Regions from separate parts of the Streptomyces sp. NPDC051913 genome, predicted to be linked through region 2. Evidence: riboswitches for the same ligand, from Rfam matches in the RefSeq annotation. Region 2 holds a riboswitch; the other holds the start of a gene.
The links. Region 2 has a riboswitch for ZMP and ZTP ahead of ACIHIX_RS03335 (glycine hydroxymethyltransferase). Riboswitches for the same ligand answer to the same signal wherever they lie in the genome.
Positions count from the first base shown of each region.

Region 1: it holds a riboswitch for ZMP and ZTP, as region 2 does, so the genes downstream of both, ACIHIX_RS31265 (bifunctional 5,10-methylenetetrahydrofolate dehydrogenase/5,10-methenyltetrahydrofolate cyclohydrolase) here and ACIHIX_RS03335 (glycine hydroxymethyltransferase) in region 2, are expected to answer to the same signal.

Region 1 covers NZ_JBIUCI010000012.1:530-8,686, forward strand. Annotated here, with positions in the region: gene ACIHIX_RS31255 (RNA polymerase sigma factor) at 78-617, shown strand; gene ACIHIX_RS31260 (CU044_5270 family protein) at 610-1,497, shown strand; gene ACIHIX_RS31265 (bifunctional 5,10-methylenetetrahydrofolate dehydrogenase/5,10-methenyltetrahydrofolate cyclohydrolase) at 1,499-2,347, opposite strand; ZMP/ZTP riboswitch at 2,370-2,453, opposite strand; gene ACIHIX_RS31270 (hypothetical protein) at 2,517-2,969, shown strand; gene ACIHIX_RS31275 (nuclear transport factor 2 family protein) at 2,994-3,347, opposite strand; gene ACIHIX_RS31280 (hypothetical protein) at 3,518-3,808, shown strand; gene ACIHIX_RS31285 (aldehyde dehydrogenase family protein) at 4,010-5,470, shown strand; gene ACIHIX_RS31290 (type III PLP-dependent enzyme) at 5,467-6,666, opposite strand; gene ACIHIX_RS31295 (IucA/IucC family protein) at 6,663-8,157, opposite strand, start outside.
Region 2 covers NZ_JBIUCI010000001.1:714,573-722,729, forward strand. Annotated here, with positions in the region: gene trpS (tryptophan--tRNA ligase) at 1-1,008, opposite strand, end outside; gene ACIHIX_RS03320 (RNA polymerase sigma factor) at 1,140-1,700, shown strand; gene ACIHIX_RS03325 (hypothetical protein) at 1,843-2,682, shown strand; gene ACIHIX_RS03330 (hypothetical protein) at 2,790-3,545, shown strand; gene ACIHIX_RS03335 (glycine hydroxymethyltransferase) at 3,661-5,112, opposite strand; ZMP/ZTP riboswitch at 5,156-5,245, opposite strand; gene rocD (ornithine--oxo-acid transaminase) at 5,337-6,554, shown strand; gene ACIHIX_RS03345 (methyltransferase domain-containing protein) at 6,588-7,403, opposite strand; gene ACIHIX_RS03350 (glutathionylspermidine synthase family protein) at 7,448-8,157, opposite strand, start outside.

The DNA of each region.
Region 1 (8,157 bases), on a different contig from region 2:
CGTCACACTGCGGGGACGCGACGAGAATCACGAGAGACGGCTGTGACGATCCCGAGGGTGCCGGACACGAACGGAACATGAGCAACGACGACGACTTCGCCGCTGCCTATCGCGAGCACTACTGGGCGGTCAGCCGCTATGTCGCGCGGCGACTGGACGGGCGGACCGGTGAGGTGGAGGAAGTGGTGGCGGAGGTCTTCACGGTCGCCTGGCGCCGCCGCGCCGACCTCCCGCCGGTCCCGCTGCCCTGGCTGTACGGCGTGGCCCGCAACTGCCTGGCCAACGCGGTACGCGGCCAGGGGCGGCGGCGACGCCTCGTGGACCGGATGGGCAACGACGACACGGCACACGGGCGGCACATCGAGGCGGGGCCCGACGCGGAGACCCCGGGTGGATGGGTGCACGACGCGCTCGGCCGGCTCTCCCCGGCCGACCAGGAGGTGCTGCGGCTGACGGCGTGGGAGGAGCTCGGCATCGAGGAGGTCGCCGTCGTCCTCGGCTGCGGCCGGCGCGCGGCGTCGATGCGGCTGCACCGGGCCCGGCGTCGGCTGAGAGCCGAGATCGACCGGATGCGCCCCACGACCACCGTCGCCTTGAAGGAGAACGGCCATGGCTGACGAACTCGACCTCCTGCGCCGTGCCAACCCGGTGCCCACCGACGGTCCCCACTTCGGCGACGGCCCCCTCGACCACCGCGCCGAGCGGCAGCTCGACCGGCTGCTGCGGCAACGGACCTCACACCGCCCCCGGCTGTACTGGGGCCTCGCGGCCACGGCAATCGTCGCCGCGCTCGTGTCGGCGCTCCTCTTCACCGGCCAGACCACCGCGCCGGCGGTCGCCGCACCCCGCCCGCTGGTCGTGCTGGCCGACTCCACCCCCGTACCCCTGAAGACCCTGGCCGAGCGGGCGCGGGCGGTCGACGGGCCCGCGCTCCGCAAGGGCACGCACGTGCGGACCTGGAGCCTGGGCATGAGCGAGGACAAGCCGCCGATCACCTACCCGGAGGAGCGCGTCGTGCGCTGGAACGCCGACGACAGTCACACGGAGACCGTCGACGACGGCCACGAGCGCACCGAGCAGACGTACCCGCCCAGTTGGAGCGACGCCCCGCCGCAGTCGCCTCCGCCGGCCGATGTCGCCCGGCTGCGCGCCTATCTTCAGGAGGCCGCGTACAGCAGGACCCCGCTGGACACCGGCGAGCTCCTCGACGCCGTCGACTACGTGCTCGACACCTGGCAGTTCGGCGCCCGCGAGTCGGCGGCGCTCGCCCAACTACTCGCGGAAACCGACGCGTTGAAGCCCGTAGGGCAGGTGACGGACCGGCTGGGGCGGCGGGGGCAGGCGTATGTGTACGAGCATTCCGGGACCCGGGAGATGCTGATCATGGACCCGGCCACGGGTGCCGTACTCGGCCTGGAGACCACCTTCACCGAGGCGGAGCCCGAGTACGGCGTGAAGGCCGGGGACGTCATGGACTACAGCGCCTGGACGCGCTGACTCACGCCCCGAGCTGCCGGGTGGCGGCGTCCACCGTCTGCTCCAGCAGCGTGGCGATCGTCATCGGACCGACGCCGCCCGGCACCGGGGTGATCAGGGAGGCGCGCTCCACGGCCGAGTCGAAGTCGACGTCGCCGATGTTCCCCTCGTTGTACCCGGCGTCGATCACGACCGCGCCGGGCTTGATGTCCTGGCCCTTGATGAGCTTCGGCCGGCCCACGGCGGCGACCACGATGTCCGCCTCCCGGACGGCCGCCGACAGGTCCGTCGTCCGCGAGTGGCAGTACGTCACCGTCGCGTCCCGGGCGAGCAGCAGCATGCCGGCCGGCTTGCCGAGGATCGCGCTGCGGCCGACGACCACCGCCCGCTTGCCGGAGGGGTCGACGTCGTACGCGTCGAGCAGCCGCATGATCCCGCCGGGGGTGCAGGACACGAAGCCCGGCAGCGCGAAGCTCATCGTCGCGAAGGAGGCGAACGTGACGCCGTCGACGTCCTTCTCGGGCGCGATCGCCTCGAACGCGGCCCGCTCGTCGATGTGGGCGCCCATGGGGTGCTGGAGCAGGATGCCGTGCACGGCGGGGTCGGCGGAGAGCGTCCGGAGCGTGTCCACCAGCTCCTCGGTGGTGGTCGCCGCGGGCAGCTCCACGTGCCGGGAGTCGATCCCGGCCTTGCGGCAGCGGTTCTGCTTCATCCGGACGTACGTCACGGAGGCGGGGTCGGCGCCGACCAGTACGGTCGCGAGACACGGCGTCGTGCCGGTGCGTCCGGTGAGATCGGCGGCGCGCGCGGCGGTGTCCTCGACGATGCGCCGGGCGAGCGCGGTGCCGTCCATGAGCCGGGCCTGAGACATGATCCACTCCTGGGCTGGTAGTCGGTTTCGCCCAGGCGCACGGCTTCATGTCGTACGGGCCGCTCCCCGGTGGTGCTCCACCTCAGCGCCAGTCACGGCCCGCCCCCAGCCTAACGCCCGCGCCGACGGGGCTTCGGGGCCGGCCCCGGCGAGGAAGCCGACCGCCCGGGTGTGGAGATGGGCTGCGCCGATCGCCTCGGCCCAGCGGGTGGTGTCCGTGGTCAGGGCCCGCGCTCCCCTCGTCGCCGGTGTCGCGGTCCGGCACGGCGAGCAGGCCGGTGTAAAGGGCGGCCCAGTCGGCGCGCACCTCGTCGGGGACGTCATGGTGCAGCGCGTGCGCGGTGCGGCGAAGCACCGCGAGCGCGCCGGGATCTTCGTCCATGGGAAGGGCGACCGGCGCCCGGTGACGGTCCGGCTCAGCGCGGCCGGGCGCGGCGCCTTCGAAGGGCGTGCCGGGCCGGAGGAAGCGGACGAGGTCGCGTTCGTCGCAGCACTGAGCGCAGCAGAGCAGCGGACGCCAGCCGACCTGCTGCGGAAACCGGTCGTAGCGGTCGAGACCGGACCGGGTACGACCGACCGAGGCCCGCACGCGCCGAGAAGGTCCAGGTCAACCGGGACGTGATCTGGACCTTCGGCAGACTTCTCCCTACTCGTCCCATGCCTGGAGCATGATCTGTTCGGCGATCTTGCCGTCACGCAGCGTGATCATGGACTCGGCGAAGACCCGCATCCCGTCCGAGTACTCGCAGGACTCGGTGTACGCGACCTGGTCGCCCTCGACGATGCACTTCTCCAGCTTGTGCGTCTTGATGTCACGGCTGTAGACGTCCTCCAGGAGCTCGCCGATCTCGCCCCGGCCGTGCAGGATCCTCGGATTGCTGGGCTGGGTGTTGCGGTCCACGATGCGCAGCTCCGCGTCGTCCGCGTAGAGCGACAGAAGGTTCGCCGCCTTGTCGCCCTCGATGCCCTGACGCAGGGTCTCCGTGTTGAAAGCACCCATGATGACCTCCTGTGAGGCCCGCGGCCCGAGGGGGAGGGGTCGCCCGGGTCTCACCTTCGAGGCTCCTCCGCCCCGCCGGTCTCGGCAAGCGCAACGGGGGTACTGCGCCTGACGGGTGAGAGCCGCCCCGCACCCGTGTCCCCGCCCGGTGCGCCGACGTTGCTGACAACATGATCTCCACTCGACGTATCGTCGCCGTCGTCGGCCTCGCCGCCGGTGTCACCGGCCTGGCCGCCCCGATGGCAAGCGCGGCCCCCGCGGACGCCGACGCAGCCCAGCTGAGCCCGATCGCCATGCTCGACTCGCTGGCCTTGAGCGACATCCCCGCGGAGCGCCAGGCCGAGATCCCGCGCCCGTCCGAGCAGCTGGCCGGCCTCAACCGGGTCAACGACCTCAACCAGCTCACTCAGATCACCGACCTGGCCGCCCCCGTCACCGGGCTGCTGCCGGCCATCCAGTAGTCGTCCGATCCGCGTATGGACCCGTACGCGTACGTACACATCAAGGGCCGTCCGGGCAACCGGGCGGCCCTTGACATTGCCCGCGGCCCCACGGAGCATGCGTTGAGTGAGTGAATCTTGGTTCACATAGCGAACAAATTCCCTTGGTGAACAGCTTCACTCGGCGAACACATTCACGTGGCGAACGAAGAGGTCCGCATCATGCCCATCACCCGCGAACTCCTCATCGGCGGCAAGGACGTGCCCGCCGCCTCCGGCCGGACGGCCGAGGACCTCAACCCGTACACCGGGGAGGTGTACGCGACCGTCGCTGCGGCGGGCCCCGAGGACGTGCGGCGGGCCGTGGACGCGGCCGACGCGGCGTTCGAGGAGTGGGCGGCGCTGGCCCCCTTCGCCCGGCGCGCGATCCTGCTCAAGGCCGCCGACCTGCTGGAGGGCAGGGGCGACCAGGTCGCCGAGCTGATGGCGGGCGAGGCGGGCGGCACCCGGCCGTGGGCGTACTTCAACGTGGCGCTCGCCTCCAACATGCTGCGCGAGGCGGCGGCCGCCGTGACCGCCCCGCGCGGTGAGGTGCTCGCCGCCCAGGAACAGGGCGCGCTCGGCCTCGCGGTGCGCGAACCCGTCGGCGTGGTCGCCGCGTTCGCGCCCTGGAACGCGCCGGTGATCCTCGGCGTCCGGGCGGTCGCGGCGCCGCTGGCCGCGGGCAACACGGTCGTCGTCAAGGCGAGCGAGGACGCGCCGCTGGCCTGCGGCCTGTTCGTGGCCGACGTGCTGCGCGAGGCCGGACTGCCGGACGGTGTGCTCAACGTCATCACCAACGACCGGGCGGACGCCGCCGAGATCGCCGAGGTGCTGATAGCCGACGAGCGGGTACGGGCCGTGAACTTCACCGGGTCCACCACTGTGGGCCGCATCATCGGCGAGCACGCGGCACGCCATCTCAAGCCCGCCGTCCTTGAGCTGGGCGGCAAGAACGCGGTGATCGTGCTGGCCGACGCGGACGTGGACTACGCCGTCGACGCCGTCACCTTCAGCGTGTTCATGAACGCCGGGCAGATCTGCATGTCCGGCGATCGCATCCTCGTCCACGAGTCCCTCGCCGAGGAGTTCACCCGCAAGTTCGCCGCCAAGGCCGCCGCGCTCCCGTCCGGCGACCCCGCCGACCCGCACACCGTGGTCGGCCCGCTGGTCGCCGCCTCCGCCGCGCAGCGCGTGGCCCGACTGGTCGAGGACGCGGTCGCCAAGGGCGCGAAGGTCCTCACCGGCGGCGGACAGCCCGACGGCGCGGTCCACCCGGCGACCGTGCTCACCGAGGTGCCGAAGGACGCCGAGATCTATCACGCGGAGGCGTTCGGGCCGGTGTGCGTGGTGGAGACGTTCGCCGACGACGACACCGCCGTGGCCGTCGCCAACGACACCGACAACGGACTGACCTGCGGCATCATCACCGAGAACGCCACCCACGGCCTGGCTGTCGCGCGCCGCATACGCACTGGCATCGTCCACATCAACGACCAGTCGGTGGCCGACGAACCGCAGGCCCCGTTCGGAGGCTTCAAGTCCTCCGGGTACGGCCGCTTCGGTGGCCGCTGGGGCATCGAGGCCTTCTCCAACACCCGCTGGGTGACCATCGCCACCCAGCAGGCGCACTACCCCTTCTAGACGCCGTGTTCCGGCCCGGCGTCCAGGAAGTGGAAGCCGGGCCGCGGGTGCATCAGGAAGTCGTGGTGGGAGATGTTCCACGCGTAGGCTCCCGCCAGCGAGAACAGCACCCGGTCGCCGGCCCGTAGCCCGGCGGCGGGCACCCGGCGGGCGAGCGTGTCCTTCGGCGTGCACAACTGCCCGGCGAGGGTGATGTGTTCCCCCTCGGCGCCGGGCCGCGGCCAGGGGTGCGGCCATCCGTCGACGGGGAGGACCGAGCAGGGCTGGTCGTGTCCCTTCGTCGCCGGGGTCCGCAGATGGTGGGTGCCGCCCCGGACGATCGCGAACTCCTCGCCGTGGCTGCGCTTCACGTCCAGCACCTCGGTGGCGTACCAGCCGCAGTACGCCGTCAGCGCCCGCCCCGGTTCGATCCGCAGCGTCAAGTCCGGGTGCCGCTCGGTGAGTCGGGCGAGTCCGCTGCCGTAGGCGGGCCAGTCGAAGCGGCGCTCGGGTGCGGTGTAGTCGACGTGCATGCCGCCGCCGACGTTGACCTCGGCGAGCGGGGCACCGAGGCCGACGGCCCACCGCACCACGGCCTCCGCCGCCGCGAGAAGCCCGGGTGCCTCCAGGCCGCTCGCCAAGTGGGCGTGGACGCCTCGGAGTTCGAGATGCGGGTAGGTGCCGTCGGCGAGGGCGCGGACGACCTCGGTGGCCTGGTCCGGGTCCATGCCGAACGGGGTCGGCCGGCCGCCCATGGCGAGGGCACCACCCGCCAGTGAGCCGTCGTCGAGCGGCAGGTTGACGCGCGGCAGCACCGCTACGCGGCGCCCGGTCCGTCGCGCCAGCTCGCCCAGCATGCGCAGCTCGTACACGCTCTCGACGTGGAAGCGCTCAACTCCGCCTTCCAGTGCGGCCGTCACCTCGTCCGGGGTCTTGCCGGGACCGCCGAAGGCCAGCGGGCGGCCCGGCACGGCCCGGGCGACATGGGCGAGTTCACCGCCCGAGGAGACCTCGTAGCCGTCGACGTACGGACCGAGTGCGGCGAGGATCTCCGGTTCGGGGTTGGCCTTGGCGGCGTAGTAGAGCTCGACGCGCTCGGGGAGGGCGCTTCTGACGACGGCGGCGTGAGCGCGAAGGGACGCCAAGTCATAGACGTAGGCCGGTAGTTCGTCGGCGGGCAGGGATCGGACGTGGTCATGGACGGTCGGGTTGATCATCGAGTGCTCCCGGTCAGGATGTCCTCGGCGAGCGGGGAGGGCAGGCGGACATAGCCGGCCTCGCGGTCGGCCTTGCGTTCCCAGCGGGTGAGCAGATTGGCCTTCGCGGGCAACGGCACACCGGCGAGGAGGGCGGCGAGCCGCGGCGGGCAGCCGTGGCGGTCGGCGTACCGCCGGAGCGTCGCCCGCACCCGGCCCCACAACGCGGCCTCCGCCGGCGGGTGCAGGTCGGCGAGGGCGGCGAGCAGTTCGGCGACATGGTTGACCAGCAGGCAGTAGACGACCCGGTCCCAGCCGCGTCGCGCGTCGTACGTCATCGGGCCCGCCACCTCGGGCGGCAGCGCGGCCAGGGTGGTGGCATGGTGCTCGGGGAGAAGTTTGGTGCCCTCCAGGTCGCGGAAGAGGACCTGGGCGGGCATGCCGTCGCGGTCCACGCAGACCAGGACGTTCTGCAGATGGGGTTCCAGGACCAGTCCGTGGTCGAAGTAGGCGGCCAGGACCGGCGGGATCAGCAGGTCGAGATAGGCCGCCCACCAGTCGAGGGCCGCTCGGGCGTCCGGGGTGCCGAGGAGGCGGGAGATCTGCGCGTCGCTGGTCGGGTACTCGTCGGCCACCGCGGCCGCCAGCAGGGGCGTGGTGCCCGGCGCGAGCCGTGCGGGCAGGCCCTCACGGACGATGACACCGAAACCCTCGAACAGTGCCCGGTCCGGCGTGCCGTCGGGGCCGGGCAGGGCGAGGGTGCGATAGGCGGGTTCGCGGAGCACCGCACTGCCCGGGAAGCGGTGGGCGAGGTCGGCCAGGGCCGGGGCGAGGGCGCGGGTCAGCGCCACGGCCCCGGAGAGCTCGTAACTGCTGTTCTTGCGCAGGCAGTTGGTGATCCGCACGTTCAGGCTGAACTTGAGAAAGGTCTCCCCGTCGTACAGCGTGCGCACCGACGCCGTGGCCGCGAACGGCCGCCCGCCCGGGCCGAGATCGAGGACGTCACCGCGCGCGAGGGCCGCGCGCAGGGCCGGATGGTCGCGGAGGGTCTCGTACTGCCAGGGGTGGGCGGGCAGCAGCCGGTAGCCGTCCGGGAGGCCGGCGCGCGGCCGGTCCAACGGTGCGACGGCCGACGGCTCGGCGGCCTCCTCGGCGATCAGCTCGTCGCGTACGGCGAGGTGCCGCAGCGGGAAGACGGCCCCGGCCTCGGGGGCGTACGCGGACCAGGCCCGCGGGTCGCCGGTGCGGGCCTTGGGGGTGGGGTGGAAGCGGTGCCCGAACAGCAGGGACTGTTCGGAGACGAGGTAGGCGTCGGCCGTCGTCGAGGCGCCCGGGGCGGCGAGCGCGCTGGTCACGGACTCGTGGCTGGAGGCGACCTGCTCCAGGAACTCCTCGTTGCGCACACCGGTCCGCAGCGACAGTTCGTCCTGTGTGTACGCGGCGAGGCGCTGCCAGTCCACCTCCGCCCAGTCGCCGTCGCGCTGTTCGTGCACCGGCCCGGCGAAGCGGTGC
Region 2 (8,157 bases):
CTTGGCGGGCAGGAAGCCGACCTGGTCGTAGGCCTGCGCCAGCGTCTCGGCGGCGACGGCACGCGCCTTCTCCGCACCCTTGGCCAGGATCGAGTCCAGCGTCTCCGGGTCGTCCAGGTACTGCTGGGTGCGCTCCCGGAACGGGGTCACGAACTCGACCATGACCTCGGCGAGGTCCGTCTTGAGCGCACCGTAGCCCTTGCCGTCGTACTTCTGCTCCAGTTCCGCGATTCCCGTGCCCGTGAGGGTCGAGTAGATGGTGAGCAGGTTGCTGACACCCGGCTTGTTCTCGGTGTCGAAGCGGATGACGGTGTCGGTGTCGGTGACCGCGCTCTTGACCTTCTTGGCGGTGGTCTTCGGGTCGTCGAGGAGGTTGATGAGGCCCTTCGGCGTGGACGCCGACTTGCTCATCTTGATCGACGGGTCCTGAAGGTCGTAGATCTTCGCCGTCTCCTTGAGGATGTACGGCTTGGGGAGGGTGAAGGTCTCGCCGAAGCGGCCGTTGAAGCGCGTGGCGAGGTCGCGGGTGAGCTCGATGTGCTGGCGCTGGTCCTCGCCGACGGGGACCTCGTTGGCCTGGTACAGCAGGATGTCCGCGACCTGGAGGATCGGGTACGTGAAGAGGCCGACGCTCGCTCGGTCGGCGCCCTGCTTGGCGGACTTGTCCTTGAACTGGGTCATGCGGGAGGCCTCGCCGAAGCCGGTGAGGCAGTTGAAGACCCAGGCGAGCTGCGCGTGCTCGGGGACATGGCTCTGCACGAAGAGCGTGCAGCGGTCCGGGTCGAGACCGGCCGCGAGGAGCTGGGCGGCGGCCAGGCGGGTGTTGGCCCGCAGGTCCGCCGGGTCCTGCGGAAGCGTGATCGCGTGCAGGTCGACGACCATGTAGAACGCGTCGTGGGACTCCTGCAGGGCCACCCACTGACGGACGGCGCCGAGGTAGTTGCCGAGGTGGAACGAGCCTGCGGTGGGCTGGATTCCGGAGAGCACGCGAGGACGATCAGAGGCCATGCTCACCATTCTCTCAGGTGTCGGGGTCCGATCCGGAACTGGTCGGAAACAGATGGGAACCGATCCGTCTCCTGCGGTGTAACAAGAATGTGAGAACGCGGGAGGGGGGCCGCATCGTCGATGAGGCCGCGGTGATCGCACGCGTACGCGCCGGGGACCCGGAGGCGTATGCGGAGCTGGTGCGCGCCCATACGGGCATCGCGCTCCGGGCGGCCGCGGCACTCGGGGCGGGTGCGGACGCGGAGGACGTGGTGCAGCAGGCCTTCGTCAAGGCGTACTGCGCGCTGGGCAGATTCAAGGCCGGCGCGTCGTTCCGGCCGTGGCTGCTGTCGATCGTCGCCAATGAGACGAGGAACACAGTGCGGACGGCGGCCCGGCAGCGCACGCTCGCCGGCCGGGAGGCGGCGTTGGTGGAGGCGGAGCCGCTGATACCGGAATCGGCGGACCCTGCGGTCGCGGCCCTGGAGATAGAGCGCCGTGCCGCACTCCAGTCCGCCCTGGCGAAGCTGAGCGAGGAGCACCGCCTGGTCGTCACCTACCGCTATCTGCTGGAGATGGACGAGTCGGAGACGGCCCAGGCCCTGGGCTGGCCGCGGGGGACGGTGAAATCCCGGCTCAACCGCGCACTGCGGAAACTGGGCCGACTGCTGCCGGACGCCGAGCCTCGGGAAGGGGGTGACGAGTGTGAGTGAGGGACACGAGGCCTACGGCGGTGACGGCGGCCGTGGTCCCGGGGCCGCCGGTGGCCGGGGCCCGCGCGGCCGGGGCGGCGAGCGGCGTCCCGGATCGGGGCGGCGCGGTCGGGACGGCGGGCCTCCGGTCGACGCGTCGCGGCTGCCGGAGGAGCTGCGCGCGCTGGGGCGGTCGCTGGACGCCGACGGGGGCACCGACGGCGCTCTCGGTTCCGAGACGATGGTCGAGCGGGTGCTGGGACAGATACTGGCCGAGCGGGTGCCGGTGCCGGTGGCCGAGCCCCGGGGCGCCCGGGAGCGGCTGCGGGCGGTCCGGCGCTGGACCCGCGTGCGCTGGCGGTCCCTGACCGCTGCGCTGTGCGGTCTGCTGACCGTGCTCGCGCTCACTCCACCGGTGCGGGCCGCGGTCTACGACTGGTTCGACTTCGGTGGGGTCGGGGTGCGGTACGACCCGTCGGCGGCGCCCTCGCCGGGTGCCGAGGTGCCCGGCTGCGGCAGGTCGGTGTCGGCGGCGCAGGCGGAGCGGCGGGCCGGGTTCGAGCCTCTGGTGCCGGAGGCGCTCGGTGCGCCGGAGGCGATGTCGGTGTCCGGCGGGCCGCGCGGGCGGTTCGTCGTGACGCTGTGCTGGCGCGTGGACGGGGAGACCATCCGGCTGGACGAGTTCGCCGCGGGGCTGGACCTGGCGTTCACGAAGACCGTGCGCGAGCAGCCGGAGTGGATCTCGTTGGGCGGCTTCGACAACGGCGGCGCGGGCGGCACGGCGCTGTGGTTTCCCCGTCCCCACCTGCTGAGTTTCTGGCTGGTGGGCGCGGACGGGGAGCGCTTCGGCCGGGAGGAGCGGACCGCCGGACCGACCTTGCTGTGGAGCCGTGCGGTCGGTCTCGCGGAGGTGACGCTGCGGCTGGAGGGAGTGGCGTCGAAGGGGCGGGCGGTGGAGATCGCGAAGTCGGTCGCGGAGCGTTCGGGGACTTCTTCGCAATAGTGCGGGCGGGGTGGGAACCCCGGCGGGCCGAGCGGTGTACCAGAAGTGACACACGGCTCGCGGGGACCGGGGCGGGCCGTACGGCATCGGCAAGTTGGGGGCTCGTGATGCATACGCAGGCAAGCGGCTGGAGGGGTGGCTGTCGTCGGCTGACGGCGGTCGCAGGGGTGTCGGCGGCGGCGCTCGGACTCACGCTCGGGAGCGCGGGTTCCGCGGTGGCCGGCGGGCCGACCAGCGTGTTGATCGTCTCCCCGGAGAGCGCGGAGACGGCGTCGCTGTACTACTCCGACCGGGAGTACGGCGTGTTGGAGCGCCTGCTCGGCGCGCCGGGCACGGGTACGGCGGACAAGCCGCCCGAGGCCGACCTGATCGTCGGCCCGCAGCTCAACGTCACCTGGATGGTGCACGACGTGTCGCCCTGGCGGGTCGACCGGGTCTACCCGGCGAAGGGCTCCGAGGCGGTCTGGATCCACACGGCGGCGAACCTGGACGCGTCGGCGAACGGCACCTGGCACCGCGCCCGGCAGCCCGCCGTGCTCCGCGACCTGCTCAAGGACCTGGGCGTGATGGGCAAGGCCACTGACGGCGACTCCGCGGTGGAGTATCCGCCGCCCTGGGACACGGCGGAGGGCCTGGAGGGCGCGGACGGCACGGACGTGGGAGCGCCCCCGAGCCCCGATCCGACGCTCGCCGCGGCCTCCGCCCGATCGTCCGGACCGGGCGACGGCACCACGGACTGGTGGTGGGCGCTACCGGGGATCGCGGCCGGGGTGGGCGGAACGCTGCTGATACGCCGCGCGGCGGCCCGGCAGAAGGCCGGACCGCCGCGGGAGGAACCACGCCAGGAGCTCATCGATCTGTGATCTCGGAACCTCTGATCCCTGATCCCTGATCCCTGATCTCTGATCTCTGGTCGATGTCTGATCCATCGACGATCTTCGTGAGTCGCCGTTCCTTGACAACTCAACAGGGCGTTTGTCAGCCCAGGTCGATCTCCGGGTACAGCGGGAAGCCCGCCACGAGGTCGGTCGCGCGGTGTGAGATCTCGTCGGCGACCTTGGCGTCCAGGACGTGCGCGGCCTTGGAGGGCGCGCCCGACTTGGTGGTGCCCGCCTCGGTGGTGGTCAGGACGCGGTCGATGAGACCGGCGACCTCGTCCATCTCGGCGGTGCCCAGGCCGCGGGTGGTCAGGGCGGGGGTGCCGATGCGGATGCCGGAGGTGTACCAGGCGCCGTTGGGGTCGGCGGGGATGGCGTTGCGGTTGGTGACGATGCCGGAGTCGAGGAGCGCGGCCTCGGCCTGGCGGCCGGTGAGGCCGTAGGAGGTGGCGACGTCGATCAGGTTGAGGTGGTTGTCGGTGCCGCCGGTGACCAGGGTCGCGCCGCGGCGCATCAGGCCTTCCGCCAGGGCCCGGGAGTTGTCGACGATGCGCTGGGCGTAGTCCTGGAAGGCGGGCTGCCGTGCCTCCGCGAGGGCCACCGCCTTCGCCGCCATGACGTGCGGCAGCGGGCCGCCGAGGACCATCGGGCAGCCGCGGTCGACCTGGTCCTTGAGGGAGTCGTCGCACAGGACCATGCCGCCACGCGGGCCGCGCAGCGACTTGTGGGTGGTGGTGGTGACGATCTGCGCGTGCGGGACCGGGTCGAAGTCGCCGGTCAGCACCTTGCCCGCGACCAGGCCGGCGAAGTGGGCCATGTCCACCATCAGGGTCGCCCCGACCTCGTCGGCGATCTCGCGCATGATGCGGAAGTTCACCAGGCGCGGGTAGGCGGAGTAACCGGCGACGATGATGAGCGGCTTGAACTCACGGGCGGAGACGCGCAGCGCCTCGTAGTCGATCAGGCCGGTCGCCGGGTCGGTGCCGTAGGAGCGCTGGTCGAACATCTTGCCGGAGATGTTGGGGCGGAAGCCGTGGGTGAGGTGGCCTCCGGCGTCCAGGGACATGCCGAGCATGCGCTGGTTGCCGAAGGCCTGGCGGAGCTCTGCCCAGTCGGCGTCGGTGAGGTCGTTGACCTGGCGGGCGCCGGTCTTCTCCAGGAAGGGGACCTCGACGCGGTCGGCGAGGACGGACCAGAAGGCGACGAGGTTGGCGTCGATGCCGGAGTGCGGCTGGACGTAGGCGTGGCGGGCGCCGAAGAGCTCCTTGGCGTGCTCGGCGGCCAGGGACTCGACGGTGTCCACGTTGCGACAGCCGGCGTAGAAGCGGCGGCCGATGGTGCCCTCGGCGTACTTGTCGCTGAACCAGTTGCCCATGGCGAGCAGCGTGGCCGGGGAGGCGTAGTTCTCGGAGGCGATCAGCTTGAGCATCTCGCGCTGGTCGTGGACCTCCTGGCCGATGGCGTCGGCGACGCGCGGCTCGACGGCACGGATCACGTCGAGGGCGGCGCGAAAGGCGGTGGACTCGCTGGAGAGGGGCTGCTGCTCTGACATTCGTCGGCCTCCGGATGGCGTGGCGGGTTGCGGTCACGATTCACGGTTCGGCCCAGGCGCACGGCACTCGGTCATTCCCAGGCCGCTCCCCGATGGTCCGTCCCATCCCAGCGCGCCAGTCACGGCCTGCCGGTCAGCCTACCGGGCGCGCCGGACGACGGAGGTCCCGCGTCCACCATGCGAGCGACGATAGGAAGGGGGCCACCTCACCCCTGGGAGTGCTCGTGAACGCGACGGAGAGGCTCATCGGCGCGGCCGAGGCCCACAGTGCGCACAACTACCGTCCGCTGCCCGTGGTGGTGGCCACGGCGGACGGGGCGTGGATGACGGACGTGGAAGGGCGGCGGTATCTGGATCTGCTGGCCGGCTATTCGGCGCTCAACTTCGGTCACCGCAACCGGCGTCTCGTGGAGGCGGCGAAGGCTCAGCTGGAGCGGGTGACGCTGACGAGCCGGGCGTTTCATCACGACCGGTTCGCCGCGTTCTGCGCGGAGCTCGCCGAGCTGTGCGGGATGGAGACGGTGCTGCCGATGAACACCGGCGCGGAGGCGGTGGAGACGGCGGTGAAGACCGCGCGGAAGTGGGGGTACCGGGTCAAGGGCGTGCCCGCGGAGATGGCGAAGATCGTGGTGGCGGGCAACAACTTCCACGGCCGTACGACCACGCTGATCAGCTTCTCGACCGACCCTGAGGCGCGGGCGGACTTCGGCCCGTACACACCGGGGTTCGAGATCGTGCCGTACGGGGACGCGACGGCGATGCGTGCGGCGGTCACGGAGAACACGGTGGCCGTGCTGCTGGAGCCGATCCAGGGTGAGGCGGGCGTCCTGGTCCCGCCGGCCGGCTATCTCCCGGCGGTCCGGGAGCTGACGCGCGAGAGGAACGTGCTGTTCATCGCGGACGAGATCCAGTCGGGGCTGGGCCGCACGGGTCGGACGTTCGCCTGTGAGCACGAGAACGTGGTGCCCGACATGTACGTCCTCGGCAAGGCGCTGGGCGGCGGGGTCGTACCGGTGTCGGCGGTGGTGTCGAGCGCGGAGGTCCTCGGCGTCTTCCGGCCCGGTGACCACGGCTCGACGTTCGGCGGAAACCCCCTGGCCTGCGCGGTCGCGCTGGAGGTGATCGCCATGCTGCGCACCGGCGAGTACCAGGCGCGGGCCACGGAGCTGGGCGCCCATCTGCACCGCGAACTGAACACCCTGTCCGGCACCGGCCATGTCACCGCGGTACGCGGCCGCGGCCTCTGGGCTGGCGTCGACATCGCCCCCGCCCATGGCACCGGCCGGGAGGTGTCCGAGAAGCTGATGGACCGCGGCGTGCTGGTGAAGGACACCCACGGCGCGACGATCCGCATCGCTCCACCCCTGGTGATCAGCGAGGAGGACCTGGACTGGGGACTGGACCAGGTGCGGGCGGTGCTGGGGGCTCGCCCCGGCCCGTGAGGAGCGGATCCGGGTGGAGGTTTCGGCCTCGGGTCAGAAGGGCTTGCGACCCCAGGCGATGACCATGAAGTTGGGGATGTAGGTGGTGCCTTGACTCTTTGTCAGGGTGATGACCTCCTCGATGTCCGCGTCGCTGACCTCGCCCGTGGCCAGCAGCCGGGGGCGCAGTGAGCGCAGGGTGAGGGGGAAGAAGGCGGCGGCTCCGCCGGTGAGGACCGGGGCGTGGACCTGTGCGCCGATCTCGGTCAGTCCGGCGTCCGTCAGGGCCTGGGGCAGTCGGCGGCCCGTTCCGGGGTCGACCCCGGCGGCGCCGAAGGCGGCGCGGAGTGCGCGGCCGAGGCGTTCGGCCAACTCCAGGTGCTCGGGCGGGTAGTAGCGGGCAGCGGCCGGGTACATCGGGCCGTCGATGTCGAAGTCCTCGACGACCACCCAGCCGCCGGGGCGGGTCGCCGCGGCCAGGCGGCGCAGTGCCTCGTCGCGGTCGGGCAGGTGCTCCACCACGGCCCGTGCGTGGACGAGGTCGAAGGCGCCGGCGGGGAGTTCGTCCGTGAGGAGGTCGTGGGTGCGGATCTCCAGGTTGGACAGACCGCGGTCGTGGGCGAAGCGGGTGTCCAGGTCGGTGGCGAGCACGCGCCCGGCGGCGCCGACCTGCTTGGCCAGCCAGCGCGCGATGCTGGCGGCGCCGCAGCCCACCTCCAGACAGTGCCAGCCCTCTTCGACTCCCAGCTCGGTCAGGCGGTGGCGGCTCTGGTCGTCGTAGATCTCCTCCAGGGCCAGTAACCGCCCGTGCTCCCGCTCCCAGGACGGGTCGAAGACGTATCCGCTCTCCATCGTGGCCGTGTCGCCCACCGATCGCCCCTCTTCGTTGGTTGTGGGCCGATCATTCTGTCGCGTCAGAGGATCACATGGGGCAGAAAGCGCGCGTATTCGTCGGTCACCAGTCCGGCCGACTCACGGATGCCGAGGCCGGCCGACTCGTCCTCGACGACCCAGGCGCCCAGGACGACGCGATTGCCGTCGAAATCGGGCAGGGGCGCCAACTCCTGGTAGCAGCAGGGTTCTTCGCGCAGGGCAGGGAGGTTACCGGCGCTGTCCGGTGCGTGGACGGTGACGCCCGCGCCCTCGCGGCCGAGCAGTGGTTTGGCGACGTAGCCCGCCGTCGTCGCCAGCTCCCTGGGTCCGTCGAGATAGGCCGGGAGGAGGTTCGGGTGGCCGGGGTAGAGCTCCCAGAGAATGGCCAGAAGTGCCTTGTTGCTGAGGAGCATCTTCCAGGCGGGTTCGATCCACAGGGTGGTGCCGGTGCCGCCGCCGTTGTCGAGGGTGGCGAGGACGTGGTCGGCGAAGCGGTCGGTGGTCAGCCACTCCCACGGGTAGAGCTTGAAGCAGCTGCGGATGAAGCGGAGTCGCTGGTCGACGAAGCGGCCGGAGAGCCAGTCCCAGCCGATCTCCTCCACGGAGATCCAGGCCGTGTCGAGGCCGGCCTGGTCGGCGGTCTCCTGGAGGTAGGCGACGGTCATGAGGTCCTCGCCGAGTTCGTCGGCGGAGGAGTACGCGAAGTAGAGGGGGCTGCCCGGCGGGAGCAGCGCGGCCTGCTTCTTCCAGG